One region of the Paenibacillus sp. 2KB_20 genome, then DNA from elsewhere that is predicted to be linked to it. Evidence: riboswitches for the same ligand, from Rfam matches in the RefSeq annotation. Region 1 holds a riboswitch; each other region holds the start of a gene.

Region 1 (10,696 bases):
GATCATATTCAACTCCGACATCCGCCGAATCAATTGCTCAACCAATTGGGGTAGCAGGGGGTGGCTGTCTGCCAGATCACTCCGCCCACCGCCTTCATCCTCCTTTGTGTATCGGAACTTCCCGCCAAGCAGGTGCAGGGTTAGATAAGCAGTTTCTTCCTTAGAAAAAGGTACGGCGAACAGTTTTTGCAGCTTCTTCAAAAAGTCTATCGCCCATGCAAATTCCGCTTTGTTCTCCAAAAAGGCTATGTCCTGCCCAGAGAGCGAAATTGGCTGTCCCAGCTTGGTCCGTTTGACCATAAGCAGAATATGCAGCATCAGACTTTCAAAGGTTTCATCGGTGAAGCGGAGCTGATGTTGCTTTTGCAACGCCTTCAATTCATTGAATACGGTTGCAATTTCATGCGGTTCATACTGCTTACGCATCATCTGTCCCGTCAACTCCGGACGATTGATCAACTGGTTCAACCGCGCCAGCGCCATCCGTTTGTTCTTCTCGGAGCCTTCAATCATTAAGCCCACACGCTGCTTAGTCACTAAGTTCAGATCAAAGCTGTGCAGCCAGCCCTCAATCTTCTCCATATCTCGACGAATAATCGTCTTGTTCACATAAAACAAAGAAGCCAGATTCTGAATGGTTACGGGCTTCGCGTTCATCAAGAGCCGGTAAGCCAGATGCAGCACCCTTTCCTCATCGGATACATGCTCGGTGGAACTCTCGTTGGAATACAAACGTTGGAATAAATCAGTCTGATCTGCTTCCCCGATCTCCAGATAAACGCCGAGTCCCGGCCTTTTCACAAGATTACCACTGGAGTGCTTAACTATATATTCATCAATTACCTTCAGATCATTCCGGATCGTCTTCTCCGAGCACTCGGTCTGATCCGCTAGATCCTGAACGAGCCACAGCCGGTTCGGTTCCATTAACAAATTGCGAAAAATCTCTTTTTGCCTATTATTCATTCCGATCTCCTATTCAACTTATTTGGAGAGCTCTCTAAATGCGGGGCAGGTACATAGTCCTACGTATATCATATCCAGGTCTGTATAGCAATCTGATCTGGGATGCTGCACGAAAATGGATAGATGCGGATGGAGCAAAAGAATGGCATGTTGACGGAAAAGCTGAGCATATACCGTTTTTTTAAAATCTGACGTTAACAAAACAAGAGTGCCGCAGAAACTTCGGCACTCTTGTTCATGATCCGTATTATAATCCTCTTACATCTCAAGAAATTCGTTCGGTTACACGGCATATCTTTCCTATAAAAGCCTCCACAGCCTCCCGCGTCGACTCCGCCTCCGTCACGGCGGATATCACGGCGACACCATCTGCACCCGCTCCCATCACTTCCTCCACGCGCTCCACGGTAATCCCGCCGATCAATAGGTATTTATTGTTAATTTTAGACAATGAGCCTTATTTAATTTCATATATTGTAAATGTTAAAAGGGAATGGATTAATTATTTCTTTATATTAGGTTTATGCTTAGACTAATATTAAGGAGAATCAAATTAAATTATGCTCAAAAAACTATTTAAACCGGCCTTTTTATCTGTTCTTGCTTTCATGCTCACGCTGTCTCTTTTCTCACCGCATGCTTTTTCATTAAAATCAAATGCATCGCCAGATATATATTTGAGAACGTGCCATAACAATTTTTCTGATTGGTATGTTGATGGCGGAATATATGAAAGTACCTATGAGAAAGTAAGCTCGGTTTCTGCTTACATGGAATTATACCGTGACGGAACATACTTAGGATCGAGCTATGATATCGATGACCTTTATCGTCCTTCCGGTCTAAGAAGCGCGGCAGCTAATATCTCAAGCTGTACACATAAAACATTCGGATTTTATGTTATGAATTGGAATTCTCGCCTTTCGCCTCTTACTGGCAGTGATGTAACTAATTCGGGTTCAGTAAATATACTAAAAAACAAATGATGACTAAAGGAGGAAGCATCTTAATGAAGGTAAAAAAAAGAACTGCTATAATAACTCTCGGTCTAGCATTTGCTATATCAGGTTCTAGTGTTTATGCGAGTGACTCATTAACAAACATCTTCTCTTTTAATACAGAAAATCAAGAAGAACAACAATATATTAAAAACGTAGAAAACAAACTTGTTTCTTCATGGAATTTAGGGAAAGAAACGATCCTACATCATTCAATTAAATCCGTGACATTGACAACACAACAAGACTTAAGCGAATGGAATATGATAAGCTCCATCGAGATTGAAGATAAATTATACTCAAAATTCAAATCAGAAGAGAAATCGTCTTTTATTGATGCATTTTATGGCGAAGAAAGAAGAGCAAACCTAGAAGTAGGGGATTACATGCCTGCTATTCTAATAAACTCCGAGTTAACGGAAGCCAAGCAGTTTTGGCAGAAGTATGATGGTTCTTATATTGTTATTAACATGAAAACGAAGAACTCAAATGGATCAAAACAATGGTATGTAGAAGGAAAAGCAGAACACTTAAACTAATAAAATTTACCCTATAGTTGTTAAGAGTGTCGAAAAATTTCGACACTCTTTTTTTATAGTAAGTTCAATTAATTGTTAATATCCTTTCTCATTAAAAATATCCAATCTACCTGAAGCTCTTATCTACAATAGCCTCCACTACCTTCCTCGCCGACTCCGCTCCCGTCACGGCGGAGATCACCGCGACGCCATCTGCACCCGCTCCCATGACTTTCTCCACGCGCTCCACGGTGATCCCGCCGATCCCAACGATCGGCAGATAGATTCCAGCTTCGCGCAGTTCACGAAGAATCGCTGGGCCTTGTGCTGCCTTGGCATCATCCTTCGAGACGGTTGGATAAATCGGTCCGATGCCAAGATAATCGGCACCGTGGACAATGGCGCGCCTCGCTTCCTCCACGGTATGGGCGGAGACACCCAGAATCCGGTTGCCGATCCGCTCCCGTACGGAAGCCGCGCATTCGTCGTCCTGGCCGATATGCACGCCATCGGCGTTCAGCTTCAGTGCCAGCTCCACATCGTCATTGACGATGAAGGGTACGCCCGCTTGGCGGCACTGATCCTGGATCCGGCGAGCCAACTGGATCATCGGCTCGCCAACAAGCGAGCCATGTCCCTTCTCACGAAACTGGACCAAGGTCGCGCCACCAGCCAATGCCTCCTGCACAATCCGGCTTGGCTCTTCGATACAGTTCACGCTGCCAAGCACGAGGTACATCCGTAAATGTTGTTTCATCATTTCGGGTGTCACTCTGCCCGTCATCGCAGCACCTCCTGACGGCGCCGATTGTACGCCCAATGATTTGTCGGACCCTGTCCCTGTCCCAGATTCAAGCTGTCCTCAATGGCCGCTTGAATGAATAAGCGCCCGCTCTGAATCGCATCGAATGCACTCAAGCCTTTGGCCAGGCCTGCAGTGATGGCGGCAGAGAAAGTACAGCCGGTACCATGCGTATGAACGGTATGAATTCTTTTACCGTATAGTTCGGAGAAGGCAGTGCCATCGTATACGAGGTCCATGACCGGAGGACTGCCCGGAGGACCGTCGCCCTTGAAAATGGAAGGACGGGGCCTACGCAACTCCCCGGCGGGAATGGCAGTTCTCGTTTGGTCATTCGTTAATTCGGACCAAGGCTGCTCTTCCTGCTGCGTATCCGCCGCTATAGCGGGTCCCCTGTCTCTTTCGCGATCCGCACCTTCACCGGCTCCAAGCATTCCCTCATCATGGCCGCCTTTGATCACAACGATCTTGGGCCCCAGATCATGAATACGTCTGGCCGCTTCCTTCCGATCTTCCATCGTGCGGATACGCATCCCCGCCAATACTTCGGCCTCCGGTATATTGGGGGTGACGATCAAGGCCAGCGGCAGCAAGTCTTCTCTTAAAGCCTGCACCGCTTCGCTTTGCAGCAGCTCCGCTCCGCCCTTGGCAATCATCACGGGATCGACAACGACCTTCCCCCAGCCGAATGCCCGAATCCGGTCAGCAACCAGCCGAATGACCTCGGCGTTGAACAGCATGCCCGTCTTCAATGCATCTACTCCGAGGTCTGAGCCAACCGCTTCCATCTGCTCGGCTGCTGCCTCTGGGGGAAGCGGATATACGCCGTGAACCCCCAAGGTATTCTGCACCGTGATCGCGGTAATCGCCGACATGCCGTATACGCCGAGCTCCTGGAAGGTTTTCAGATCGGCCTGAATGCCGGCGCCGCCGCCGCTGTCGGACCCGGCAATCGTCAGTGCCCGGGGCACGCGAGTCTTGCTCATCGTGCGCCACCGGCGGCAGCCGTTCCCGCTTCCCGGACAGCGGCATATCCCGCCAACGAGCCTGGATGAAGTTTTGCCAGCTCATCCAGGAAAGCAATCTGGAAGCTTCCCGGTCCTTGGTCCGCCGTGCATTCCGCAGCTCTCGCCGCCGCGGCCCCGTAGAAGGCCAGACCCGCCGTACCCGCAAGCAGCAGGTCTGCTTCCACTGCCGCAAAGGCACCCAGCACCGAGGTCAGCAGGCACCCTGCGCCGGTGACCTTCGTGAGCAGAGCATTCCCGCCGGTTATGATACGCACTTCGGTTCCATCGGTAATCACGTCCTCTTCACCGGTAATGGCCATGATTGTGCCTAATTCGCGGGCAGCCCGCACAGCCAGCTCTAGATGATTGCTGCCTGCGCTATTGCCAGCGTCTACGCCTTTGATCTCGCGCGCCTCCCCGACAAGGTGAGCGACTTCAGCCGCATTCCCGCGCACGAGCGAAACCTTCACCTCGCTTAGGATCCGCAATGCCGACTCCGTCCGAAAACGGGTCGCTCCCGCACCGACCGGGTCCAGCAAGACCGGGACGCCATGTGCATTCGCCGATTGTCCGGTGATGATCATCGCATCCACCAGCTCGCGGTTCAGCGTGCCGATGTTCAGCACGAGCGCGCCCGCTATGGCGGCCATATCCGCCACTTCCTCCGGCGCGTAAGCCATGACCGGCGACGCGCCCAGCGCGTACAAGCCGTTAGCCGTAAAATTCGTAACCACCACGTTTGTCATATTGTGAACGAGGGGGCTCGTCTGCTGTACCTTCGTTAAAAGCGCCGAAACCTCTTTTTCCCATGCATGCATATGAATCGCCTCTCTTATCTATATTGGAATTTATGTGCTTATTATGACTCCTTACAGCACCGCAGCCTGCAGCGGCACCGGCCATTCCTCCTGCTTATATGCCATATCCCAGAACATATACTCCAGCTGGCAGCTCAGCATGAAATGCTCCTTCATCCGTTCCCGCTCGGCTGCCGTCGCGCGCTCTGCCCATTCATCGACACGTTTGCAGAACTTGGCTGTCGCGTCTTCCCCACGGTTGCCATAGAAATTAATCCAGTCATAGAACGGATGGGATTCATCCGGCTTCACTTCATCCAGCAGCTTGCAGCCAATCTCCAGGTACGTCCACGGGCAAGGAAGTAGTACGGCCATAATCTCGCCTAGACTGCCCTCGTGCGCCACTGTCAGCATATGACGGATATAATGATGCGCGGACGGAGCCAGTGGATACCCTTGAAGCTCTTCGTAGGTCACCCCCGCGGCTGCGCACAAATTCTGATGCGGGTGCACCTCGCTGTGCAGGATGAATGATATCTGTTCGTTAAAGGTGGCGATCTCTTCCCTGCTGGTCGATTTGGATATGGCGATTCCGTAGATCCGCATGTAGGCGTTCAAATACTCAAAATCCTGCTTCACATAGTGAATCAGCTGTTCCCGCGCCAGGTTCCCCCCGGCAATGCCTTTTACGAAGGGATGATCGAAGATTGCTTGAAAAATTCCTTCCGCCTGCTGACGGAGCTCTTGCGTGAAACTCATTGTTGTCCCACCTCCAACATATTGAAGAGCAGGAAGTCCATAAGACACGACTTTCCAGGCAACGCTAAAAAGCCGCCCCCGAAAACTGGAGCGGCTTCGTCAACAAGCCCGAGTGCGCCAAAAAACGCACCGAGACCTCATATACGAAGGCTCCACTTTCCTACGCTAGTACGAACTAGATCAGGTTCAAAGGGTCCAAGATATACTCTTGTCTCAGCCGCCAACGGCTCCCCTAGTGGACTTCCTATTCTTTTGTCTAATACTGTACATAGGTTTATGGATGCTGTCAAATGTTAACTGTTCGTGGGCGGAGCCCACGCTCGAACCCTCCCATACCCGGGTGATCATGATGTTTTTCGGTGGCTGAGGTTATTCGCAAAAAACGCCGGCGGCCGAAACTTGTCACGGGAACACTGACGTTTGGTTGTCATGTATTCCCCAACATAGTGAGTACATAAGAGTTATGCAAATAAATGAAGTTTAAAGGAGCGAGCGTATTTATGACGAACCCATCGAAAGCGGTTAAGCCCATTCCGGACGGCTACACCTCCGTGACACCATGGATCATCTCAAGAAACTCCGCAGCGCTGATCGATTTACTGCAGCGGGCTTTTCGAGCTGAAGAGTTAGCGCGCGTCTATGTTGGTGATGGTATCATCGGCCATGCCGAGGTCCGAATCGGGGATGCCGTCGTCATGATGTTTGACGCGAAACCGGAATGGCCGGATAGCCCGGCATACCTCCGTTTATATGTTGAGGATTGCGAAGATGTGTATCAGCAAGCGCTGGCCGCAGGAGCCGTCTCGGTGACGGAGCCAACGAGCTTGTTCTTCGGCGACAAGGTGGGACGGGTACGGGACCCGTTCGGCAACTTATGGTGGGTACAGACACGAATGGAGGACCTCACTCCGGAAGAAGTGGAACAGCGTGCCCAAGACCCGGAATACATCAAAGCGATGACCTATGTTGCCGGTGCGGAGATTGTGGTGAAGATTTCGTAAAATATGAAGTGAAGCAATAGCAGTATAACAGGAGGGCACGGATGGACTCGGTGTCTAGGGGTATGCATGGATGGCTCGGATTATAATCGATGTTGGGGCCGGCGGGAACTCAGAGTAGCTATGGTTTAGAGGTAGAAACCGGGGTAACACAGCGTGTATAGCTGAGGCTGCTGCTGGTATTGGTGCTACTGGTTCTTGGTGCTACTGCTGGTCTTGGCTACTGATGATCTACTGGACTTGGTACTACTCCTCGAGCGTAACGGACTGAGGATACGTTATTTGGCTGAGTAGGTGTGATTTTGGATAGTTATCGGACACCAGGTACGCTATTTATAAAATATGATGGCAAATGGGCCGGTAATTGTGGTAATAAGGGATCCTGTGTCCGTTAGATTTAAAAATCGGGGGCAATTTGAGAAATAAGGGATCTGGAGTCCGTTGATAGGTGGTCTTATCGCTACTGCTGGTCTGAGTGCTACTGCTGATCTTGGCTACTACTGATCTTGGTGCTACTACTGGTATTGGTGCTGCTGATGGCTTGGTGCTACTTGCTGGTCTTGTTACTACTGCTGGTCTTGGCGCTACTTGCTGGTCTTGGCTACTGATGATCTACTGGACTTGGTACTACTCCTCGAGCGTAACGGACTGAGGATACGTTATTTGGCTGAGAAGGTGTGATTTTGGATAGTTATCGGACACCAGGTACGTTATTCATAGAATATGATGGCAAATGGGCCGGTAATTGTGGTAAAAAGGGATCCTGTGTCCGTTAGATTTAAAAATCGGGGGCAATTTGAGAAATAAGGGATCTGGAGTCCGTTGACAGGTGGTCTTATCGCTACTGCTGGTCTGAGTGCTACTATTGATCTTGTTGCTACCTGCTGGCTTGGTGCTACTTGCTGGTTTTGGCTACTACTGATCTTGGTGCTACTACTGGTATTGGTGCTGCTGCTGATCTTGGTGCTACTTGCTGGTCTTGGCTACTGATGATCTACTGGACTTCGTGCTACTCCTTGAGCGTAATGGACTGAGGATACGTTATTTGGCTGAGTAGGTGCTATTTATGAGAGTTAACGGACACCAGGTACGTTATTCATTGAATATGATAGCAAATAGGCTGGTAATTATGGTAATAAGGGATTCTGTGTCCGTTAGATTTAAAAATCGGGGGCAATTTGAGAAATAAGGGATCCGGAGTCCGATAACAGTCAGGGGCAGCGGCACGAAGTAGGGGACTTGGTTAAGCTGTGCTGGCGTGCGGTGTGGCATACCTTATAGCGGCAGTACTGGCGATGCTGTGATGCTAAAAAAGGAGGCATCCCTCAAGATCTGAGATCTTTTGGGATGCCTCCTTTTTTAGCTTTCACTTAGCATCATCCGTTATACGATAATACTAGGCTGCAGCATTCATTACTGAATGCCGTAAAACTCCTGCAGCTGGTCAATCATCAGATTGGCCGCCAGGATGCCGCCTGCTGTATTCCAGATTGCATCATCCACTTTGTGGGCTTGGCCGTTCTTGACGACGTTCAGGTTTTTCCATAATGGATCGTTGATCCATTCCTGCTCGGTTTGGTTGGCGCCGCCATCCCCGGTTTCATAAGTGAAGTAGAAGAGTCTGTCGGCATCTGCCTCAGGCAAACGTTCCTTCGTGATCTCGTCAACGAAATCGTCCTTGGCGTTCTTGGTCATGTCGTTGCGGGCGATGCCGATTTTATCGAAAATGACGCCCGAGAACGTATTGGTATGGTACACGCGCGTCTTGCCAGCCATGAAACGGACCACGGAAACGGTCTCGTCCAGCTTGCTTCCGGCCTTCTCTTTGAAATCCTGAATCCGCTTGTCGTATGCAGCCAATAGCTCCTCGCCTTCGGATACCTTGTTCAGCGCCTTGGCATACAGTTCAAAATTGTTCTGCCACTCGCCGCGAAGATCCTCGGCAAAAACGGTCGGCGCGATCGCCTTCAATTGCTCGTATACTTTCTCCTGACGCATCTTGTTGCCGATAATCAGGTCCGGCTGCAGGCCCGCGATCAGTTCGATGTTCGGCTGGCTCTCTTCCCCGACAACGGTAACGCCTTCCATCTGGTCTTTAATATGTGGATACCATGGGTCACCTGTCCAGGATCTAACAGCGCCTACTGGCTTCACGCCCAATGCGAGAAGCGCCTCGGTTCCTTCGTTCGTGAGAACCACCACTTTTTGAGGGGTTCCCTTGATTGTTTCCGTACCCATCGCATGTGTAACTTCATAGGATTCGCTTGCTGCGCTACCATTGTTACCACTTGCATTATTCGTCGTGTCGCCGCCGGTATTGTTTGTATTTTCTTTCGCTGGGCTTGCTCCACAACCGGCAAGAATCACGATCATAATGAGAGCCAGCAAGCTAAACTTGAGGCCTCTCGTTGGTTTATTTGCCATTCCTTTTCCCATTCCTATCTAAATCCCCCTTGTGTCATATCCTTCTACTTGAAAATCATTATCAATCACTGATTCAAAACTATAAAGGGTTTCCTGAAAAATATCAAGATATTTATGAGAATGATTATCAAGCTCATTGACAGATGGGGTCCCTTCACCTAAAATTCATATGAACTTAATTATTCATGGACTTAAGAAAGTGAGCATATATGCGCGTATTCGGACTATTCATATCGCTATTGGCGCTGGCTGCTGCCGTCATGGGCAGCATCGCATTCGGAGTAACAAACGTACCTCTTCATCAGGTATTGGAATCGTTCACTCACTTCAACGGGAGCAACGAACATCTGATCATTCTCACAGCAAGACTGCCCCGGGCGCTCATTGCACTTGCTGTAGGAGCAAGCCTAGCTGTTGCGGGTGCCCTCATGCAGGTCATCACGCGCAATCCGATTGCATCACCCAGCACGCTGGGCGTGAACTCCGGTGCAGCCTTCTTCATTATTATGTCAGCGGGTTGGCTGGGTATAAGCGGACTCCAATCTCTTACCTGGGTCGCGCTGATGGGAGCCGCGGTAAGCGGCGGTATCGTGTTTTTCCTGGGCAGCATCGGCAGGGACGGCATGACGCCGGTAAAAATCACCCTCGCGGGTGCCTCCATAGCCGCCTTCTTCCATTCCTTAACGCAGGGATTCATGCTCTCTGACGGCAAAATGTTCGATCAGGTGCTGGTATGGCTTGTCGGCTCGGTAGCCGGACGCGATTTGAACCAACTTGCAGCCGTGTGGCCGTACATGACCGTTGGCATGCTGGTTGCACTCCTGCTGGGCCGCCATCTGAACGCCCTCTCCATGGGTGATGACATCGCCCAGAGCCTCGGGCAAAAAACAGCCCTCATTAAGTTGTTAGCGGCAGCGGCTGTTATTTTGCTGGCCGGAGGTTCCGTTGCCGCTGCGGGCCCCATCGCATTCGTCGGGATTATCATCCCGCATATCGTTCGGCATTTAATAGGAAATGATTATCGCTGGATTCTGCCTTACAGCGCGGTGCTCGGTGCACTTCTGCTGGTGACGGCCGATCTCGGCTCCCGATATATTGCCATGCCGAAGGAAGTCCCGGTCGGCGTGATGACCGCAATCATTGGCGTGCCGTTCTTCGTGTACATAGCCAGGAAAGGAAGACGAGCACAATGAATAAACACCGCATATTCCGCTCCAAGAACGCTAAAGTATCGTTTATGCTGGAGAGAAGAACGCTATGGGTATGTCTGATCCTATTCGTGCTTTGCATCGCCGCCATGATTATTAGCACAGGCACAGGAAGCCAGTTTGTTTCGCCGCTTCATGTCATGAAGGCATTGTTCGGTAACGCTCCGCCCATGGAGCAGGTTATCGTTATGCAGCTAAGGCTGCCCCGAATTATTATCG
Region 2 (10,696 bases), on a different contig from region 1:
GGCAGCTCCAGCTTGGTGAAAATTTGCCACGAGGTAGCCCCCGCCATCTGCATATAATTCATCATGGTGCGGTCGGTACGTGCGAGTCCATCCAGGGCCGCAACAGCGACAGGGAAGAAGCAGACCAGCGTAATCACGATAACCTTGGGCAGCATGCCGAAGCCGAACCAAATCATGAGAAGCGGGGCTAGGGCGATTGTCGGCACATTTTGGCTAAGAATAAGAAGCGGATAAAGGGCGGTTTTGAGAAAAGGCACCATGTGCAGTGCCAGCGAGATGATTAGACCGATTGCCGTACCGATTATAAAGCCGATCAGGGTTAATTGCAGGGTGGCCGCTGTATGCTGGAAGAGGCCGGAAGCTCCGGTAACGGCCTCATGCCCGATGGCCGTCGGTGCAGGCAAAATAAAGGGTTCAATGTCGAACACGGATACTGCCGCCTGCCATACCAGCAAAAAGAAGAGAACCGCCACAACGGGCGGCCAAACAGAACTCCACCAGCTTCTCATGGACGGTATTTCTCAGTCAGCTTATCCATACTGATGCCGCTTGGATGATGCGCGATTTTGACCTGGGATATGATGCTGGGACTGCCCGCATTCACCAGCGCCTCGTGCATGCGCTCAACGATCTTGAGCAGCTTGGAGAGCTCTCCCTCCATGGTCGTTTCGAGTGCATGAACCTCGTATTTCACGCCTGATTCCTGAATAACCTTGATCGCTTCATCTACATAAGGGATGCTGTCGGTCCCGTTTGGCGTTCTCGGTATTACTTGAATGCTCAAGAGAGTATTCGCCATATAAACTCATCCTTTCGTGCAAGCTGTATTGTAATGGAAGAGAGGCGGCCTGCTGCAAAGGCCGTCTCTCTTCTTTTATATAGAAATAACCTTATGGCTTCTCCGGTAAAAATTCATTGGTAAATGCGCTGTCAGCGTCAAGTTCCTTCTCCAGCAGCTTGCGCTCAAACATCCAGTCTGCGTACCCCGACCATACTTCGGCTTTCTGTTCGCCCCAGCGGGATGCATCATCCTGATAACGGGGGCTCAGCCATTTCTGGCTAGCTAGAACCAGTTCGGCATCCAGGTCGGGAACAGCCTTCGTCAGCAGGGCTGCCGCATCTTCGGGATGTTGAATCGCATAGTCGTATCCTTTTGAAGTCGCCCGCATGAACGCTTTGACAAGCTCAGGGTCTTCCTGGATCTGCTTCTCGTTCGTTACGATCACCGGTGTGTAATAATCAAGCTGCTTGGAGTAGTCCTTCACATAAATCATGTCAAGCGGCTCATTGCGAAGCTCGGCTTCAATACCCGTCCAAGCATAGAAAATCCAAGCAAAATCAATGTCGCGTTTGACGGCCGTAAAATAATCGGCATCGCCCATATTGACCATATTCACCTTGCTGACATCGGCGCCATCGATCTCCATGATGGACTTCATAACCGCTTCCTCCACAGGCGAGCCCCAGCCGCCATAGGATTTCCCTTCAAAATCGCCTGCCTTCAAGATGCCTTTATCCTTGGGAGCCGCAAAGCCGGATGTATTATGCTGAATGATCGCTGCGATGGAAACGAGCGGTAATCCTTGGGTTCTGGCCAGCGTTACGCCTTCCTGATAGCTGATGCCAAACGGCACATTGCCGGATGCGACCAGCGTGTCCGTTCCGCCTGCTCCCGGCTGGACGATCTGGACATTAAGCCCTTCTTCCTCATAATACCCAAGCTCCTTCGCTGCATACAGGCCGGTGTGATTCGTATTGGCGGACCAATCGAGCATCAGCTGTACGTCACGGAGCTTCCCGGAAGTCTGACTGTCCTCACCTGCGGCGCCTGTCTTCTTGTTCTCTCCGCTTGTACCGCATCCGGACGCAACCATCAGCAGGACGCAAGCGAGAAGCAGCGGAATCCATCTTCCCTTCTTCATCGTTTCTTCTCTCCTTTGAATTCTCTTTCTATTACCTCGCAACTCCACAAAAAAAACGCCCTGATGATATCAGGACGCATGACGGCGTAAGTGTATACCACGGCAAATAAAAGCTGCCGCAAACATGGGCTTCCTACGCTGGCATTACCCAGATCAGGTGTAAGGGTCAGTATCATATCGGATACACTCTCAGCCGGCCAAATTCCAGCTCCCCCGGTATTTATGAAGTTTCGATCATTACATCCGCTATTATAGTCCTAACACAGCAGACCTGTCTAGTTCGAAGAGGCGCGAACGTGACAGGTCTTTGTTAGAACACTAATGCAATGGGAGAATTAATTGATGCTATGAACCTTTCACAAGATAAAGTATTTGAATACGGCTTCTACGCAGAGGTTAGCGCTGGAAAAACTCAATCCATTCTCCTTCGGGACCGTGCACGAAGAAATAGCGGTACCCGTTCGGAAGCGTCATGATTTCCTCGTCCAAGTGAGGAACGTCAAGTCCCTGCACACGGGCATATTCCTCTTCAATGTTATCCGTGCTGACTGCAAAATGATGTACAGTTCCTTCCGAAGGAAGCGTGTCGCTGTATCCCTGAATAAGCTCGACTTCCGTCTCGTTGCTGCCGTTAAATCCTAGGAACGCCAGCTGGATGACGCCATTGGTATGGGTCAGGCGATCCTTCAATTCAAGTCCAACTACGGATGTATAGAAGGCGATTGTAGCTTCAAGGTCCCGGACAACAATACCAACATGATCCAATCGTTTCTGTGACATGGTTCAACACCCCTTCCGATTCATATAAGATATGACTGAAATATTATCATATAATTCCTATACGTCAAGTGGGTGTTATGTTGTTCGTGCACGGACTAATAAGATGATTTTTCTTTCATTTCCTCATCTTTACTTTTGGGTGGGCAAAAAGTATCATGAGAAATAGATATGTTAATTCAAAAGACCTAACACACTTAAAGTGAACCAGCTTACCTTTTGGCCGAGGAGGAATGCTTATGAGTCCAACTCCAGCAGATCATCTGTGGATTCGACTCGCCATAATATATGCATTCATTCAGATAATGATCGCTCTGTGGATGCCTGATGCTTTATCGCTTCAGCGTGTACTAGTCATTATTTCTCCTGCAGCCGCTTCCGTTTATTTAATGCGGATCCGTCGGCGTTATGAGGTTCATCTTCGCAGGTTTTGGCTTATTGTGAGTCTCGGATTGATGGGGGAGGCAGTGGCCCGAACCCTCCACGCATGCAATATCTGGTTTGGAAAAGAGAGCGCTTTCCTGTCAGTTCTAACCCATTTGTTCTGGGGGCTCGAACTTATCCTGTTCGCAAGTTCTCTCATTTATTTATTCCGGCATGTTCAGGGTTCGTTTCGGGGGCTGCGGTTTATGCTGGATATCGTGATTGTTGGCATAGCGGTCATGACGGTAGGATGGGAATATTTCATCAAGCCTGAGCTTCAGGGTCTGGCCCATGAGACAGTATGGGGAAACCTTTGGGTGGACATGCTGTATCCACTGTGCGCAATGGTACTTATTTTTTTTACAATGGTGTTGTATTTTAATACCGGACAGTTAAGGAAATGGGCGGCCATCCTGTTATGTCTTGGCGGAAGTACATTTATTGCCGGAGATGTTCTGTACATCTATCTCGTTGATCTTTTGGATATCGAGGTTCGCTCTTACCTGTATCCACTCTATACGTTATCGGTATTTTTCATTAGTTTCGCAGGCGGACATTCCGCTCCTGATACCCGTAATCCATCTGTTGGCGAGCGGGAGCCTCGTTCAACCGGAAACCTGATCGTAAGGTACCTGCTTCCCTACAGTGTGCTCGGCGGGATGTTTGCCCTTATGGCGCAGCATTTTGGAGGGTGGACTGGACTGTTTACCGGCCTTTCCCTGTGCGTTATCCTGATCCTATTCCGGCAGATTTTGATCCAGTTCGAGAACGACCGCTTGTTGGATCGACTGCATGAAAGTCTGATACAGAGTGAATCCCTGGCACATCGCGATGATCTTACGGGTCTGTATAATCGTCGTTATTTTAATGCAAGGCTGTCAAGTTCGCTGAAGGAGGCGGACCGCACAGGTTCCCGTGTAGGCTTGCTGTATATGGATATGAACCGTTTCAAACGAGTCAATGACCGATACGGCCACCGTGCCGGCGATTTGTTGATACGAAAGGTTGCAGACCGGCTTCAATCACTCGAATCCAAGGGAGTTTTGGTTTCCCGTTTAGGTGGAGACGAATTCACCGTCATGATCCATCCAGCAGGCGATGATCAGGAGCTGATCTGGATGGCGGAGGAGATCTGGACGATGCTTAGTGAGCCGTACGAGCTGGAAGGGCATGAGGTCCGAACCACGCCGAGTATCGGTATTGCGGTTTATCCAGATCATGCCAGAAATGACCAGGAGCTGATTGGTCGTGCGGATGCAGCGATGTATGCGGCGAAGGAACGGAACGCCCCCTGGCATTTTGATGTAGAGCGGACGATGCTGCTGCAGCTTTTGGATCAAAAGGTGAGTAGATGAATGTATGACCATAGTATCGACAATAGGTTGTTAAAAGCAATATAAGTCGATTTTTGTAGAATTTGGAGCAATCATTGCACGAATCTTGCGCATTTCTCTTAAAATAGGTCATAACTTCGATATAAAATCCATAAAATGCAAAGAAATCATATTCAAAATGCCGATAAGAAGCATAGTGAGAGCTAGCTTGCCAAGGAGGACGAACATGATTTGCGACAATTGCAGCACCTTTGAACCGATTGAGGACCAGGGGACCATTCATATGAAGCCTGCAAGTGGTGAGCTTATTCAGTTGCTGGCAGTGAACGGCTACACGGTACAAGAGAACAATGAGGGTTGTGCTGTGAACTACAAGGTACGTGCGGACCTGATCTCTATGATGAAGTGTCTGCAGCCCCTTCCGCTGAAGATTCGTCAAGAGCTGTCCTTCTGTGTTACCGGTGGAGAAGCTCCGCAAATCCGGCATTCGTGGACTCCTATGCAGAAGTTCGAACTGCAGATGGAGCATTACGATATGGTGAGTATCATTTTACATAAGCAGTTTACGAGCTACATGCAGCCCATCGTGGATACATCCGAGCAGATCGTGGCCTACGAATTTCTCCTTCGTCCGGTAGAGTGGGGAGCCAGGTTCCAGCCGTATGAGCTGTTTGAGACAGCCCGTAAAACCGGATTGCATGCATTTCTGGACCGGGCAGCACGAACCAGTGCCATTGAGACCAGTGCCGAGTGGCTTCCTATCGGCGTGAAGCGATTCGTGAACTTCCTGCCATCCTCCATATATGATGCGGAGATGTGTCTAAGCCACACCTTTAATACCATAGACAGGCTCCATCTGGATCCGAGGGATTTCGTATTTGAGGTCGTGGAAACCGAGAAGATTGATGATGTTAAGCATTTGCAATCGATTTTCGAGGTTTATCGCAGTCATGGAATCTCGGTAGCCATGGATGACGTAGGAGCAGGGTATTCCACATTGGAACAGATGATTAAGCTTAAGCCGGATTATGTGAAAATCGACCGGAGTCTGATCGACCATTGCGATCGTAATCCCGCCCAGCAGAAGCAGCTCAAAATGATCACCAACATGGCTCATGATTTTGGGGCCATGGTGCTGGCTGAAGGCATTGAGAGACGGGAGGAGTTTCATTTTTGCCGAGAAATCGGGATCGAGCTCTCGCAGGGGTATTTGTTTGGGAAGCCATCTGAACGGCCTCCGCGTGACCTCATTCTCAACTAATCTATTCATAGCATACATAATCGGCAATTCCCCCGCCATCTTGATGCGGAGCTTTGGCATCTGGTTGCCGCAGCCTTCGGCTGAGTTCGGACAATACAGATGCTTGGGATGGATGAAGATGGGTCCTTCAAGAAGGAGTAATGATGTCTGAAGGAGCCCGCTTTCTGTAAAAACAAGAGCCCTGGAGTGTTCTCCAGGGCTCTTGTTTTTACATAGTTCGGGGTAGCCATTGATTGAACAAGCATGCTTGTTATCTTGCGGCTGTTACCTCTCCAAATCCGCTGATACTGTATTCCTTGCCATTCACGTTCAGGACAGCCGGCGTATCCGTTTCGTTCACGATGATGGTTTCCTTGCCTTTGACGTTGACCTTCAGGCGGGACCCGCGGAACATCACCTTGAAGGAGAAGGAAGACCAGTGGCCTGGAATGAATGGATTCAAATGCAATACGCCGTCCTTCACGCGCAAACCGCCGAAGCCATGCACAACGGACATCCAGGTTCCCGCCATGCTGGTTGTATGACAGCCGTCCTCGGTATCGTTGTTGTAGTTGTCCAGATCCAGGCGAGCTGTACGGAGGTACATCTCGTACGCCTTCTCCTGGTACCCAAGCTCGCACGCGAGAATGGAGTGTACGCATGGCGAGAGGGAGGACTCGTGTACCGTGAACGGTTCATAGAAGTCGAAGTTGCGTTTTTTCGTAGCCAAGTCGTACTGATCGCCAAGGAAGAACAACCCTTGCAGCACGTCAGCCTGCTTAATGTATACCGAACGCAGAATGCGGTCCCAGGACCAGTTCTGATTCAGGGGCAGGTGGACTGGGTCCAGTTCCTTCACCGGAACAAGCTCCTTGTTGAGGAATCCGTCCTGCTGCAGGAATACGCCGAGCTCCTCATCTACCGGGTAGTACATTTTGCTGATGATATCCTGCCATTTGGTCGTTTCGACATCCTGGAGTCCAAGCTTCGCCGTAAGCTCGGCATAGCGGGAATTCTCATTCTCTTTCAAATATTCGAGCACGTCGAGCGTGTATTCCATCGTCCAGCTGGCAATCCGGTTTGTGTACCAGTTGTTGTTCACGTTGTTCTCATACTCGTTCGGACCGGTAACGCCGAGCATCATATACTGATCCTTCGCCGGCACGTAATTCACGCGCTCTTCCCAGAAACGGGAGATTTCCACGAGCACTTCCAGACCGTATTGGCCGAGGTAAGAGAAGTCGCCGGTATAGTTGACATAGTTGTAGATGGCATAGGCAATCGCCCCGTTACGGTGAATTTCCTCAAAGGTAATCTCCCATTCGTTATGACACTCTTCGCCGTTCATCGTCACCATAGGATAGAGAGCGCCTTTGGTAAAGCCGAGCTTCTTGGCGTTTTCCTTCGCTTTTTCCAGGTGCTTATAACGATAAATCAGCAAGTTGCGCGAGATGCTGGCATCCGCGGTGCTCAAGTAGAACGGCAGGCAATACGCCTCGGTATCCCAGTAGGTACTGCCGCCGTATTTTTCCCCGGTGAAGCCCTTCGGCCCGATATTCAGACGGTCGTCTTCGCCGCTGTAGGTTTGGTTCAGCTGGAAGATGTTAAAACGAATCGCTTGTTGGGCTGCTACATCGCCTTCAATGACGATATCACTTTCCTTCCATTTATCGCCCCATGCATCGGCCTGTTCCTTCAGCAGCAACTCAAATCCGGTCCGGGCCGCCGGCTCCAGCACAGCACGTGCAGCATCCACCAATTCGCCGAATCCATGATTGCGGGAAGTAACATTAGCCACATATTTATAGATGGTGATGACTTCACCTTCAGACACGGGTATGCCCACGCGGTTCCCCGTATATTTCTCTTTCTCCACCAGTTCCGCTTGAAGTTCCAGCTTCTCGTCGTTCTTTAAAATAGCATAAGACATGACGGAGGTTACATGGAAATCGAGCTTCTTGGTTTTTACAGTCAATGCGGCCGAACCTTGCGCAGCTTCCTTGAATACTTCAAGCCAGAATTTCTCGTCATAGTTGGAGTCCTTGTTCTTCACATCGCCATCGAGATAAGGGGTAATCGTAAGCTCACCACTGAAATTGAGTGGGGTAACTGCATAACGGATGGCACCAATCTCATGGCGTACAATGCTGACAAAACGAACAGCTTCAACCTTGAGTTCTTTGCCGTCTTCCATGACAGCGGTGAAGCTGCGGGAGAGGAAGCCTTCCTTCATATTCAGCTCACGCACAAAATTCTTCACCGTGCTCTTAGCCAGATCAAGCGGCGCGCCGTCGATTTCAATGCCGATGCCAATCCAGTTGGTGCTGTTCAGCACTTTGGCGAAATATTCAGGATAACCGTTCTTCCACCAGCCTACACGGGTTTTATCCGGGTAATACACGCCGGCCATATAACTGCCTTGCAGGGAGGAGCCGCTGTAGGATTCCTCGAAGTTGGCGCGCTGGCCCATAAATCCATTCCCGATACTGAAGATACTCTCCGAGATCTCATGCGTGTGAGGATCAAAGCCCTCCTCAATAATTGACCATTCATCAAGCTTTAAATATTGTTTCACAATCATCGGCTCCTTTGTTTTTAGGAAAAATGGTTGCAGATCTATATGGGAGATGAAACTACCGGATGGCGTAAGCATGTGTACACATTCGCTTACAACTCCTGTAGACGATCCACTGTGAATCCTTCCAGGGAGGGAAGAACGATGTTGGCCCGCCCCAAGGTTTCAGGGGAACCGATGCCGACGCTGCGCATTCCCGCGCGCGTGGCAGCTTCGATACCGGCTTCAGCATCCTCGAATACGACGCAGGCGTCAGGCCGGGCGCCAAGCTCATGAGCGCCCATCGTAAATACCTCTGGATCCGGTTTCGCTTGGGCAGTCTTCGTTCCATCGATAATGGCGTCGAAGTAAGGCGTGAGGCCGGTATTGTTCAGGATCAGCATGGCGTTTTTGCTGGCGGAGCCCAGCGCAACCTTGATGCCGCGGTCCTTCAGCGCTTGGATAAATTCGAGGGCTCCAGGCAAAATCTCGGATTCATCCATGTTGGAAATATACTCGACATACCAGGCGTTCTTCTTCTCGGCCAGTGCCAGCTTGGCGGCCTCATCCAGCTTCACTCCGCCAACCTCGAGCAGAATATCGAGGGAGGCCATGCGGCTTACTCCCTTCAGGCGTTCATTGTCCTGCTCCGTGAATTCAAAGCCGAGTTCCCCGGCAAGACGCTTCCAGGCAATGTAGTGATACTTGGCGGTATCCACCAGAACGCCGTCAAGATCAAATAAACAAGCGGATATGGATGACATGAACATCCTCCTTAACGAATTAGTGCAAACGTTTGAACCAAGCTGCAAAAATAAAGGAAGCACCACGATGCTTCTTTATTTTGAAATACTTCGTGTATCTTCCGCGATTCGATCCGGACCTTAAGATTTCGGCAGCGAAAACATCGAGGATTCGCGGATCATCAACCGGTGCGGAATGATATAACGGTGCGGCAGTATCGTGTTGTCATCGTTTCGAATGGTCTGGATCAGCGCTTGGGAAGCGGTATAACCCAGGTTATAAATCCCGATGTCCACACTGCTCAGCGGCGGGGTCGATAGTTCGGTCAAAGAGATATTGTTGAAACTGATAATGGATACATCTTCGGGTACCTTATACCCCAGCTCGTGCAGTCCCCGAAGCACGCCGAAAGATACAATATCATCAACAATGACAAGCGCCGTCGGACGTTCAGGCAGGTTCATGAAAAAGGACATGGCGCGATAGCCGCTCTCCTGAAGGAACTCGCCTTCCACAATCCACTCTTTTCTCATCTCCAGACCCGCATCGGCAAGCGCTTTGCCATAGCCTTTCATCCGGTCCTGAGATACGATCAGGTTAGGCGGGCCGCTGACAAAGCCGATCCGTTGATGTCCAAGGGAGATCAGATGCTTGGTTGCATCATAGGCAGCCTGCACATTATCGGTATCGACGGATAACAGATCCGGGTATTTCTCGCTCCGGCCGACAAGCACGAACGGATAGTTGTTGGACTTGAGAAAATCAACCACCTTATCGTCCTGCCTGGAGTATAGCAAAATGGCGCCGTCGACGCGGCGACCGTTAAGCAGCCGGGATACGGCTTCGACTTCTTCCTTCTCGTTGCCGCCCGAACTGAGAACGACGTCGTATCCGGAGCGGTTCGCTTGGGTTACGATACCGCGGATCAGTTCCATGAAGAATAAGTTGAGGAACAATTCTTCCGCAGGTTTCGGCAGAATGACACATATGCTTTCCGTCGTTTTGGAAACAAGGCTCTTGGCCATAATATTGGGATGGTAGCCCATTTCCTCCATGATCTCTTTCACCTTACGCGAGGTTTCGCGGCTGATTCTAGGATGATTGGAAAGCACCCGCGAGACGGTGGAGGGGGATACGCCCGCTCGTTTTGCGACATCTTTAATCGTTACAGACATAATAGGACCTCCAGTGGAACCGTTTGCGTTTTTTTGAAAATAAGAAAGCGACTACTGGAGTTCTCTCTTGCTTCAGAAGAGTAACTTCCGCTAATCGCGGACCGTTCTGCTTTATTTAATTGTGGGTCTGTCAGGCCCTGAGTATACATGATACCTATTGATCTAAAGCCATATTGATCCGGTAAGTTAAACGGTTTCACACTGCTATATTAACGTTAATCGATAGGCTTGTAAATACGTATCCAAGTCAGTCCAGCGCAATTATTTCACAAATGCATCAAAAAAGAAGCAAGGGTTAGAAAACTGGAGAAAGGCCGGTATTATGGCCAGAAAAGTCCGGAAAACAACTTAAAACGGCATTGTGCAAACGATTTAACAAAACAAAGAAGTGAGTTATGATATGGATGGATAAAAATGGGCCGCCTATCGGCGGAACAAGATGGAATTCAAGTTGTGCCATGAAATGTAACCGTTTTACTGGAAAACACTAGTGGTTTTGAATACAAACGTTTGCGCTTTCTCGGAAT
Region 3 (10,696 bases), on a different contig from region 1:
ACCTCAACGCCCAGTTTATCGACAGAGTCCAGAATACCAAAATCGAAAACAACGACGCGGGAAGGATTCTTCTTAACAAGTGTATCGCCCAGTTGATGGGTAATCGTGATTTCATCGGTTGCAGCCGGTGTATCTCCAGCTGCATCTCCGCCGCCTGCGCCGCTTGTTTTATTATCTTGACCACAAGCCGCAAGTACAAGCGTGAACATTGCTACCATAAATAAAGCTAACCATTTTTTCATTGTTTACACCCCATTTTTATATTTAAAAGCTACTATAATTCAACATATATTTGAATTTATGGTTGAATATGTAATTCGATTTGAACAGACTAAACCATGCCGTCCTGTATCCAAGGCAGCCCTGTCCTTGTCTATGATTAAGGATTCCGTGCTTCTGTTCCCCCAGAATCCTTATCCTCTACTCTCTACTACCATGTCGCTTAGCCGTAGTAGACGCATACCCGATTGTCATTAATCTCTTCGATTTCAATGTCCATGTCATAGATTCCGCGAAGCACATTGCTCTGAATGATGTTCTCGGTCTTCCCTTCGCTTTCAATGGCTCCATCCTTCAATGCCACGATGTAATCGGAGTAGAAAGAAGCGAAGTTGATGTCATGAATCACGATGACAATCGTTTTGTTCAGATCAGCGACAAGCTTTCTGAGAATCTTCATAATCTGTACGGAGTGTTTCATGTCCAGATTGTTCAGAGGCTCATCCAGCAGGATATACTCTGTATTCTGGGCGATGACCATCGCAATGTAGGCGCGCTGGGTCTGACCGCCGCTGAGCTGATGAAGATATTTATGCTGCATATCCCCTAGCTCCATATAAGAGATCGCCTCATCGACGTATTTCTCGTCTTCCGCGTTCAATCTGCCCTGAGAGTAAGGAAAACGACCGAAGGATACAAGCTCACGCACCGTCAGACGGAGACTGATATGGTTGGATTGTTTCAGGATCGAAACCTTCTTTGCCAGATCGCCGCTCTTCCATTGACTAACCTCTTTACCGTCCACCGTAATTTGTCCGCTGTCCTTGCCTGTTAATCTGCTAATCATGGACAGCAATGTACTCTTGCCGGCACCGTTCGGGCCGATAAAGGACGTAATTTGACCTTTCGGGATCGTAACCGACACGTTATCAACGACTTTTTTGCCGCCATAGACTTTCGATACGTTCGTAACCTGGATCATGCTTTACTCTCCTTTAGTAGCAGGTATATGAAGTAGACACCGCCGATGAAGTTGATAATGACGCTAAGCGTTGTTGAGAAGGTAAATACCCGCTCTACAACCAATTGTCCGCCGACCAGCGCAATAATGCTAATCAGTATGGATGCTGCAATTAAATACGAATGCCTGTACGTCTTCATAACTTCGTACGCAACATTGACAACCAGGAGCCCGAGGAATGTGATCGGCCCTACCAAAGCGGTAGCCACCGAGATCAGAACGGCAACCACAATCAGAAGCCGCTTCACAACATAATCATAATTCACGCCGAGGTTGATCGCCTGCTCACGGCCAAGCGCCAGCACGTTCAGGTACTTGGCAAATCGGGCAAAGTACAGCAAGGTCAGCACAACGACAATGACCGACAGGACCAGAAGCTCGGTCTTCACATTATTAAAGCTGGCAAACATTTTGTCGGCCACAAACTGGAACTCGTTCGGGTCAATCAACACTTCCATAAAAGAAGACATGCTCGAGAACAGGGTTCCAAAAATCATGCCGATCAGCAGCAGGAAGTAAATGTTGTTTCCTTCCCTTTTGAACAGAATCTTATATAAGACTCCGGCGAATAGGATCATCCCGCCGACGTTGATCAGAAAGTTAACATTGCTGCCCAGTTTGTACAGCGTGAAGGATCCGAAGACGAAGATGACGGTGGTCTGGATCAGTACATATAAGGAATCTAATCCCATAACGCTTGGCGTCAGTATCCGGTTATTCGTGACCGTTTGAAACACCGTGGTAGACAGAGCGATCGCTCCGCCGGTCAGAATGATGGCAAGCACCTTCTTGATTCTTCTTGGAAGCGCGTAATCCCAATTGCCGCCAAGATCAATGAACAGAAAGACTGCCACCAGGATGATTGCCGCTGCGGCCAACAGGCCGAGTTTGGCTTTATAAGTCATAAGCCTTTCTCCTCATCAGTAAGAAAATGAATATACCGCTTCCGAGTACGCCCACGGTTAGACTAATCGGAATTTCATAGGGATAAATAATGATCCGGCCCAGGATGTCACAGAACAGTACGAACCCGGCCCCCAGAAGCGCGGTATGCGAAAGGCTTTTTTTCAAGTGGTCTCCTAAGTACAAACTGACAATATTAGGTATGATCAGACCAAGAAACGGAATCACGCCGACCGTCAGCACAACAGATGCCGTAACCAGCGCCACGATGACCAATCCCAGATTCACAACTCTCCGGTAGTGAAGACCCAGGTTGGTTGCAAACTCCTCTCCCATTCCGGCCACCGTAAACTTGTTGGCGAACAGATACGCCAGAATCAAAAGCGGGATACTAATATAGAGCATTTCATACTGGCCCTTCATGATCATGGAAAAATCACCCTGAAGCCATGCGGACATATTCTGAATAAGATCATATTTGTATGCAAAGAAGGTGGCTATCGAACTCACGATATTACCAAACATCAGCCCTACGAGCGGGATGAAGATCGCATCCTTGAACTTAATCCGATCCAGTATCTTCATGAAGATAAAGGTTCCTGCCAGAGCGAATACAAATGCCACGAGCATTTTGATAAGCGGACCGCTTGTCGTGAAGACGAGCATGGCTACCAAAATCCCCAGTCTGGCAGAGTCCATCGTACCTGCCGTGGTCGGCGATACAAACTTATTGCGGCTGAGCTGCTGCATGATCAATCCGCAGATACTCATGCTGACACCCGCCAATATAAGACTGACAAGCCTAGGAATCCGGCTTACAAGCATAATATGCTGTTGTTGTTCTGTCATCGAGAACAGTTGCAGTGGAGAGATATCTTTAACTCCAATAAATAATGAGATTATCGAGAGTACCACAACGGCTGCAAATAAGTATCTAATCTTCATGGCTCTTCCTTCTATGCGTATGTCTCTAAAATATCCGGGATCTCGCAATTTCCAACGCCATTCTCATTGAGATTGATTATCAATCGCGCTCTGATATGCATTATATCATCCTCATTCTGGCTCGACAAGTGTAATTGAGAATCAAAATCAATTAATTTGTTCATACTTGTATATTTTGTTCATGAATTGTTCATAATATGAAGTTTCGAGAAGACATAGCTAATATCCTCAGGTAGGAAGCACTCCTTTCGTTTAAACCTCCATATAATGAAGCTTCTCAAAAAGCCAAACGGATTCAATTCATATTTAATAGATAAGGGAAATTATATTTAATCAAAAGTCGTTGACAATTACTCTAAGTTATATTAATATACTAACATAAATATTATTCCTAACTAAACGTAAGTTAATATGGAATGATAATTAAAAATATTGCTAAATAAGCAACATGCATATTTGCTTGAAGTAAAGGACATCTTCTTATCAGGCGTATGCAAATTCGATTACACCAGGAGGTTTTTTTTCAATGTCTAAAGATTTTTCAACTGCACTCAAAAGTCGCCGTTCTTATTATGGGATTAGCAAAGAATCCGTTATCTCGGACGAGCGTATTCAGGAAATCGTAAACGAAGCGGTTAAGTATACCCCGTCTTCTTTCAACTCTCAAAGTGCACGCGTCGTTGTATTGCTTGGCGAACAGCATGATAAACTGTGGAACATCACGGAAGGCATCCTGAAGGAAGTCGTTGGCGATGAAGAAGCATTCAAATCCACTGCCGAAAAAATGGGTGCATTCCGCGCTGGTTACGGTACGGTATTGTTCTTCGAGGACAACAACGTCATTGCCGGGCTGCAACAGAACTTTGCCGCTTATGCCGACAACTTCCCGATTTGGTCCAACCAATCCAACGGCATGCTGCAATTTGTAGTATGGACATCCCTTGAAGCAGAAGGTCTGGGTGCATCCCTGCAGCACTACAACCCGCTGATCGACGAAAAAGTAAAATCCGAATGGAACATCCCGGAAAGCTGGAAGCTGCTTGCTCAAATGCCTTTCGGTAAGCCGGTTGCTGAACCAGGCGAGAAAGAATTTGCACCGCTTGAAGATCGCGTAAAAGTATACAACTAATTAAATAGATGAAAAAAGGCCGCCTCCCTAAGTTCCCGCAACTTGGATAGGCGGTCCTTTTATAATGGGCAAAGATTGAAAAACCGATCACTAAGCGATACAATTAGTCAAGTAAGAACCCTCGAACTTCTAAGATAACAGAAGCTCCGGGCAAACTTGCGATAACCAACTACATAGGTTGTTGGCTGTACTAGGGGTGCCATGTGCTGAGAGACGGCGGTTTGCCGTTAACCCTTAACACCCGATCTAGGTCATACTAGCGTGGGGAAGTGTAGCATTTATGTTTATTTCTTTTCGTAGGCATAACTGCACTTTCTTCACGGGGTGCGGTTTTTTTGCGTGGACTTATATCATGGGGAGGAAATAACAATGAATGAGCTTGTGTGCGGAACCAGTCGGATCGTCGGGTGCCGGTTCTCGGTATTTCCCATGACGGACCGGTTTGTGGAGGTCATCATGGGCGCACTACATTCCGTGGATACGGGGAAGGTATGGATTCAGACAGATGATGTGAGCACCTGTATTCGTGGACGTGCAGAGCATGTCTTTGATGTGACAAGGGCGATATTCGCCTATGCTGCAGCGAGTGGCGTGCATACCGTTTTTAATGGTACTTATTCCATCGGTTGCCCCGGAGATACGGACGCCGATGTATATATGACCGAGGATTCGACTCTCTTAAACAACGACATCGGGGAACATGCCGATATTGAGACTGCTTGCCAATTCGCTCTTTACCCCATGGGTACCGATGACTACATGGATGTCATCTACGGTGAAGTTAATCGTACGAAGGCAGCCGGGACATTCGCCGGAAGCGTTCATTACGCCAGCCGATTGGATGGGTCACTGGCCCAGGTGTTTGGATCCCTTGAAGAGGCTTTTTTACATGCGATTCAATCCGACAGCAGCCATTTGGTCATGACTGCGGTTGTATCCGCACACAGCCCTTCGGTCAAAGCCGCATCGAATTGAGCCTCATCGAGGCATACAAAAGCCCGGCAAGCGCCGGGCTTCCTGTCACTACTGCCAAGAATCTTGACGGTTTAAACCCAAGCACTCAAGATAATTACGAGCAGGATAAAGAGAACCAAAATAATTCCTACTGAATTGTTCCATCCACCGCCGCCATATACTCCGCTCATGAAGATCCCCTCCTGGATTTAAAGAATGACGTGATGTAATCACGCTATTATAGTATTTCCCGTCTCGTGCTAGTGTCACGGCTAATGTACCCCTCTTTTTATTCTATTCCTCATAACCAATGAGAAGCTTGCCTCCGTACGGATGGAGCATTTCCTCGGTGAATGCCATAAGAACTGAAGGATCATCCTGGCGATACATCGCCGTGAGCGCTGCTTCCAATCGTTCTCCCAAGATCGAGTCATAGCGGTTGAACAGACGGAACAGCGTTTTCCCTTCACCCGTCCACTCCCGGTTCACCCTAAGTACAAAATCACAGAGAATCGCCGCTATTTTGTGCACCGTAAACCACTTTTCGGCATCCCTTCGGGGACTCTGCAAATCCAGCAGGTACTCGGTTAGCATATAACGGTATTCGTTAATGTCGGTTAGCGTCAAGGGCATGGGTCCGTAATTCAAGTCGCTTCGGGCTTCCGCCTGCACCTCTTCCCCCTCAGGCAGCGCGTGCAGCACCGTCCCTTCTACGACCATCCGCTGCAATGAAGGATTCGCCGCGATCACTCCCTCATCGAAATATTCGCGGTAGGAGGATAAAGACAATATAAATATTTCCGCGATCCACCCATGTGCCTCTATCGTCTTCCTGCTGAAATCATGACCATCCCGTTCAATGACTATGAGGTCCAAATCGGATTGTTCATTATGTTCACCTCTGCTCGCGCTGCCGCCAAGCACAGCAAGCAAACAGTTGGGATAATCGTATTGTATGATGCGTTCCGCTGCCTCTACCGGTTCCATCCTCATGACGTTTCCTCCAGTATAATTCTGATCCTCCCGAAAAAAGGGCTCAAAATATCTAATTCAGCTAAAACCCTAAACGTACCTGAATCATATGGTAAATAAATAAACGATTACCCTCATGTTGATGACAAGGAAGAAGGGATAGATGAGATGAACTATATTCATATGCTCTCCAAATTAGGTATGGGCAGTGCCCACCCGGGAGGATTCGAGGCAACCCTCCGAATGCTGAAGAATTATCCCATTCAACCGGGCAGCCGCATTTTGGAGGTCGGGTGTGGAACGGGCAGAACTGCATGCCATCTTTCGGAGATGGGGTATCAAGTAACAGCCATTGACCTGAACGAAAATATGATCAAAAAAGCCCGTGCAAGAGCCGAAGCGATGGAAATCGACGTGCAGTTCCAACAAGCGGATGTATGCGCATTGCCTTTCGAGGACAACCAATTCGACCTAATCATGGCCGAATCCGTTACCGTATTTACGGATACTACGAAATCACTGCCCGAATATTATCGCGTTCTGGATCATGGGGGCGTCCTGCAGGACAGAGAATTGCTGCTTGATAAACCCATGCCGGAGGCAAAACTTCAGGAACTGCTCGAATTCTTCGGAATTCCTAATCTCATGATGAGGGAAGAATGGGCGGACTCCCTCTTGGCTTGCGGGTTTAAACAGGAAGAAGTTCTGGAGTACAACCACTTCAATGACCAGTTAAAGGAAGAGCAAACACGTCATCTGGATACATTTGAACAGCGCGATAAAGGACTCCTGTTCGATGTGGCGCTCTGGGAAACGTTGTTCAAGCATGACCGCATGATCCTGGATAATACCGATTATCTCGCTTCCGCCTTATTCCGGGCTGTAAAATAAAATCACTTCATATCTGTGCATCAAGTGGGGATTCGCATATTTGCTGCGTATCCCCTCTCCCTCCTCAATTTCAGTCCTTTCGACCTAATCCAACACTTTTTGTCAATTCGTTATATCTAGTTTTGCCTGTCGATGCTATAATCATGGTAAATATATCCTATGTTGTTGAGGAGGACTCATTCTTATGGCATGGTTCAACAGACTCCCTATCTCGCGAAAAATTACCGCAGCCTGTTTTCTCATTGCCGCTTTGTTTGCGGTTCCAATGCTGCTTGCATTTATTCTAATGGGTAAAGCAATCATTGGCGTGGTCATCGTCGTGGCACTAACCGGTTTAACTTTTCCTCTTTCTCGTCTTATTGAGAAAACGCTTACCAATTCCTTTGCGGAGATCTCCAGCGTTTCCGCCAAAATCGCCAAAGGCGACTTCACCTTCCAGGTAGAAGAGGTTGGGGGCATGAACGATCTCAGCCGAACGTTCAACAGCATGGTGGACAAGCTTCGAAAAATATTGCAGGAAACCTCGGATATCACCCGCCAGGTCATGTCGTCAAGCTCCAACATCTCGATTAAAAACCAGGAGCTCATTCAAGTGATGAATCAAGTCTCCTTATCTTCCAATGAGCTGGCCGTCGGCGCGAACGAAATATCGGAAGACGTAGCCGAAATGACGCATTCCATCGGTGAGATCGAAGAGAAGGTCAGCAATTATACGCATTCAACCCAGGAAATGAATACCCGTTCGATCGAAACGCTGGGACTGGTTGAGCAAGGAAGGGACTCCGTTGCCAAGCAGTCTGCAGGGATGCAGCGTAATATTGACGCAACAGCCAAGGTCTCGGAATCCATTGATGCGCTGGCTAAGAGCGCCAGGGGAATTACGCAGATCACGGAGACGATCTCGGAACTTGCCGATCAGACCAACTTGTTATCCTTGAACGCATCCATTGAAGCGGCAAGGGCAGGCGAGCATGGCGCTGGCTTTGCCGTTGTCGCCCAAGAGGTGCGTAAATTGGCTGAGGAATCCACATCATCGACTAGAGAAGTATTCAATCTCGTACGCAGCATCGAATCGGACGTGAAACATGCAACTCAGAACATAAAAATTAATGAAGAGGTCGTCAGGCAGCAAACCGAAATGATCCGTGAAGCTGAGCTGGTGTTCATGGAGATTGTAAACAGTGTGCAGTATATTTCGGAACAGATCTCCGCTTTCTCCAAGGAGAGCGAATCCATGCTGGAAAGTGCGAAGAGCATTTCTTCCGCAATTCAGAATATATCGGCGATTACGCAGCAATCCGCCGCAGGCACGGAGCAGGTGTCGGCATCCATGAATGAGGGCATCTCATCGATCCAGAAGATGGCCGAGGAAGCAGAAGCGATGAATAATGCCGTCTTCCGGCTGCAAAAAACGATCAACATTTTCAAATTTTAAGTAGGGTACAGCCTCCATCATGTCTATTACTTTCGAAGCAGCAAACGAACCGAAAATGCGAAAAATGGCTGTGCAAAGATACTATCCTGAGCACAGCCATTTCTTCATTGGACACATTTTTTAATCTGACGAACCGTCCGTGTGAGCAGACCCTTCATATGGGACAGCTCCCTTTTGTATCATGTCAAGTACACCTGCATTATTGCTCGCTCCATAACCGCGCGATATTCACAAGCCGCCCTTCTTCAAACTCGACTCGATATATATCCGGCAGCGTCATTCCTTGCCAGAAATGTTGATCATAATGCTGCAGCATAAGTGTCATAATGTCGCCGTGCGTGCCAATTACGACACGCTTTCCTAAATGCGTATTCAAGATTCCCTCTAGCACCTGGACTGCTCGGCTTTGTGCGGCTTTGCTGGATTCCCCTCCGGGAAAGGACGTGGTTGGATCCTGAAACAGTATCTTTTTGGCATCGAGGAAGGAATGCCCCTGAAAATCCCCGACCTCCCGTTCCCTTAAGTCCTCTTGCTCCGCAATCGGGAGTCCTAAAGCATCCGCCAATGGTTGGACCGTGTCCTTGGCTCGCTGATAAGGGCTTGAAGTAATAGCGTCAATCCCTTCACCCAGGAGCAATTCTTTGACTCGAACCGCAGCGAGGGAGCCCTCCGCGGACAATCCCCGCGACCTTTCCTTCCCATCGATAAAGGGAGATTCCGCATGTCTTACAAAATAGAGAGTCGTCATCCTTCGACCTCTGCTTCTTTATGAGCCTCACCCTTTAATACGGGCTCCATCATCATCTCTACAAACGGTGTTAACGGTAACACCCCCAATGACTCCAAGGGAATCCATTTGGCTCCTAATGAGTCTTGGCCGTCACCGTCCGTTTTGATAACAGCTTGAAGATCCAACAGCTCGACATCATACATGATACCGATGTGATGCAGCTCTTCCATCTGATTCGCCTCATACTGATATACGATCGTGTAAGATACAGCCGTCCGAATGCTCCCCTTAATCGGAGAAAGCCCGGTTTCCTCTAAAAATTCGCGCTGCAGCGTATGCTCCGGCTCTTCTCCGAACTCAATGGAGCCGCCCGGTAAATCCCACTTCCCCTTGTGCGGTCCTCTCGCTTTCTGGATCAACAGGATATGATCATGCTGAATCAGTATTCCATAAACACCGAGATGCGTATGTTTCACCACGGTCAACAACCTCCTTTTCTAGCAGTGAAGGTAATCCATTGACTTCGGAAAAGTACGTCTCTCCCATCCTTCACTTCCTGAATATCCTGCTGCACCTGCCGCCTCGTTAAGATCTCCCATTCCGAATACAGCTCATCAAGGATGGAAAAGGCTTTGTCGGCGGATAGATTCAACTCGATTAAGCCTGCCTCCTCCAAACCCGTTTCCTGATCGATTTCCTTTACCTCGGTGCTCATCAATAAGCAATGTACGCCCCGCTCCACGGTTCCAGCCTGCATCTGTTTGATCTTGGATACAAAGGCTTCCTCGGAGCTCATATGCTCCAGACATGAGCATGCGATGACGTAATGATAAGTATCCTCGGTAATTTCATAGTGTTCTACGTCTGCCACAAGTGCCTCAAGATTTGAGCTTACGCCATGCAATGCAGCATACTGCCGCAGCTTGTCAACTGCCGATGGCAGCAGATCCACGCAGATGACCTTCCCGTTAACCGCTTGGATCCGCTGCGCAACCGGGATGCTATTACGCCCGACGCCACAGCCTAGATCCAGTACCCGCATCTCATGAAACGGCAATAATTCCAAATGATCCAGGACCGTCTGAACGGGCTTGGCTAACCAGCTCCCAGGTTGAAACAGTACGGCTTCTTCGTACAATGTCTCGTGATACGATATTTCCTTTTCACGTGCGCGGTTGAATATGTCCATGCTATATCCCCTTGTTCTGGCCGTTATAAGGTCACTCTATAAATTCCATAAGGACAAGCCCATACTTGCTCACTGCAACTCCTGCTAGGACACCTTTTTCTAATCTTCGCTTATCGTTAGCTGCGGCCACTGATCCTGCCATTGCTTCTTTCCTACCCGTTCCAAATAATAGCGTCGCTTATGAAAGTTTGGGCATCTGCGAACACGAAGCGCAAATAAATCCTCCAGTCCGTAAGGACAGCAGAGCTCAAGCTCTCCTTCGGCGTTCAGCCTTGCCCCGACCGCGGTAGCCGTCTCCGTCCAATGAG

Evidence for each region. Region 1 has a riboswitch for thiamine pyrophosphate ahead of tenA (thiaminase II). Riboswitches for the same ligand answer to the same signal wherever they lie in the genome.
Region 2: it holds a riboswitch for thiamine pyrophosphate, as region 1 does, so the genes downstream of both, AB4124_RS06610 (ABC transporter substrate-binding protein) here and tenA (thiaminase II) in region 1, are expected to answer to the same signal.
Region 3: it holds a riboswitch for thiamine pyrophosphate, as region 1 does, so the genes downstream of both, AB4124_RS19755 (YkoF family thiamine/hydroxymethylpyrimidine-binding protein) here and tenA (thiaminase II) in region 1, are expected to answer to the same signal.

The regions. Positions count from the first base shown of each region.
Region 1 is NZ_JBFRHH010000005.1:338,496-349,191, forward strand. It holds gene AB4124_RS16065 (BglG family transcription antiterminator) at 1-966, opposite strand, end outside; partial or broken gene thiE (thiamine phosphate synthase) at 1,232-1,387, opposite strand; gene AB4124_RS16075 (hypothetical protein) at 1,527-1,952, shown strand; gene AB4124_RS16080 (hypothetical protein) at 1,976-2,503, shown strand; gene thiE (thiamine phosphate synthase) at 2,610-3,266, opposite strand; gene thiD (bifunctional hydroxymethylpyrimidine kinase/phosphomethylpyrimidine kinase) at 3,263-4,270, opposite strand; gene thiM (hydroxyethylthiazole kinase) at 4,267-5,109, opposite strand; gene tenA (thiaminase II) at 5,161-5,847, opposite strand; TPP riboswitch at 5,988-6,091, opposite strand; gene AB4124_RS16105 (VOC family protein) at 6,348-6,848, shown strand; gene AB4124_RS16110 (ABC transporter substrate-binding protein) at 8,259-9,281, opposite strand; gene AB4124_RS16115 (FecCD family ABC transporter permease) at 9,479-10,462, shown strand; gene AB4124_RS16120 (FecCD family ABC transporter permease) at 10,459-10,696, shown strand, end outside.
Region 2 is NZ_JBFRHH010000002.1:153,319-164,014, reverse strand. It holds gene AB4124_RS06620 (ABC transporter permease) at 1-509, opposite strand, end outside; gene AB4124_RS06615 (MTH1187 family thiamine-binding protein) at 506-799, opposite strand; gene AB4124_RS06610 (ABC transporter substrate-binding protein) at 891-1,922, opposite strand; TPP riboswitch at 2,036-2,147, opposite strand; gene AB4124_RS06605 (VOC family protein) at 2,319-2,702, opposite strand; gene AB4124_RS06600 (diguanylate cyclase domain-containing protein) at 2,939-4,477, shown strand; gene AB4124_RS06595 (EAL domain-containing protein) at 4,683-5,717, shown strand; gene AB4124_RS06590 (glycoside hydrolase family 65 protein) at 5,968-8,271, opposite strand; gene pgmB (beta-phosphoglucomutase) at 8,364-9,014, opposite strand; gene AB4124_RS06580 (LacI family DNA-binding transcriptional regulator) at 9,135-10,169, opposite strand.
Region 3 is NZ_JBFRHH010000007.1:183,382-194,077, reverse strand. It holds gene AB4124_RS19780 (siderophore ABC transporter substrate-binding protein) at 1-242, opposite strand, end outside; gene AB4124_RS19775 (iron ABC transporter ATP-binding protein) at 443-1,201, opposite strand; gene AB4124_RS19770 (iron chelate uptake ABC transporter family permease subunit) at 1,198-2,145, opposite strand; gene AB4124_RS19765 (ABC transporter permease) at 2,135-3,088, opposite strand; gene AB4124_RS19760 (nitroreductase family protein) at 3,615-4,217, shown strand; TPP riboswitch at 4,400-4,502, shown strand; gene AB4124_RS19755 (YkoF family thiamine/hydroxymethylpyrimidine-binding protein) at 4,587-5,192, shown strand; gene AB4124_RS19750 (sporulation protein YjcZ) at 5,264-5,362, opposite strand; gene AB4124_RS19745 (nucleotidyltransferase domain-containing protein) at 5,466-6,164, opposite strand; gene AB4124_RS19740 (class I SAM-dependent methyltransferase) at 6,312-7,034, shown strand; gene AB4124_RS19735 (methyl-accepting chemotaxis protein) at 7,219-8,469, shown strand; gene AB4124_RS19730 (histidine phosphatase family protein) at 8,669-9,217, opposite strand; gene AB4124_RS19725 (NUDIX hydrolase) at 9,214-9,678, opposite strand; gene AB4124_RS19720 (class I SAM-dependent methyltransferase) at 9,681-10,388, opposite strand; gene AB4124_RS19715 (nucleotidyltransferase family protein) at 10,488-10,696, opposite strand, start outside.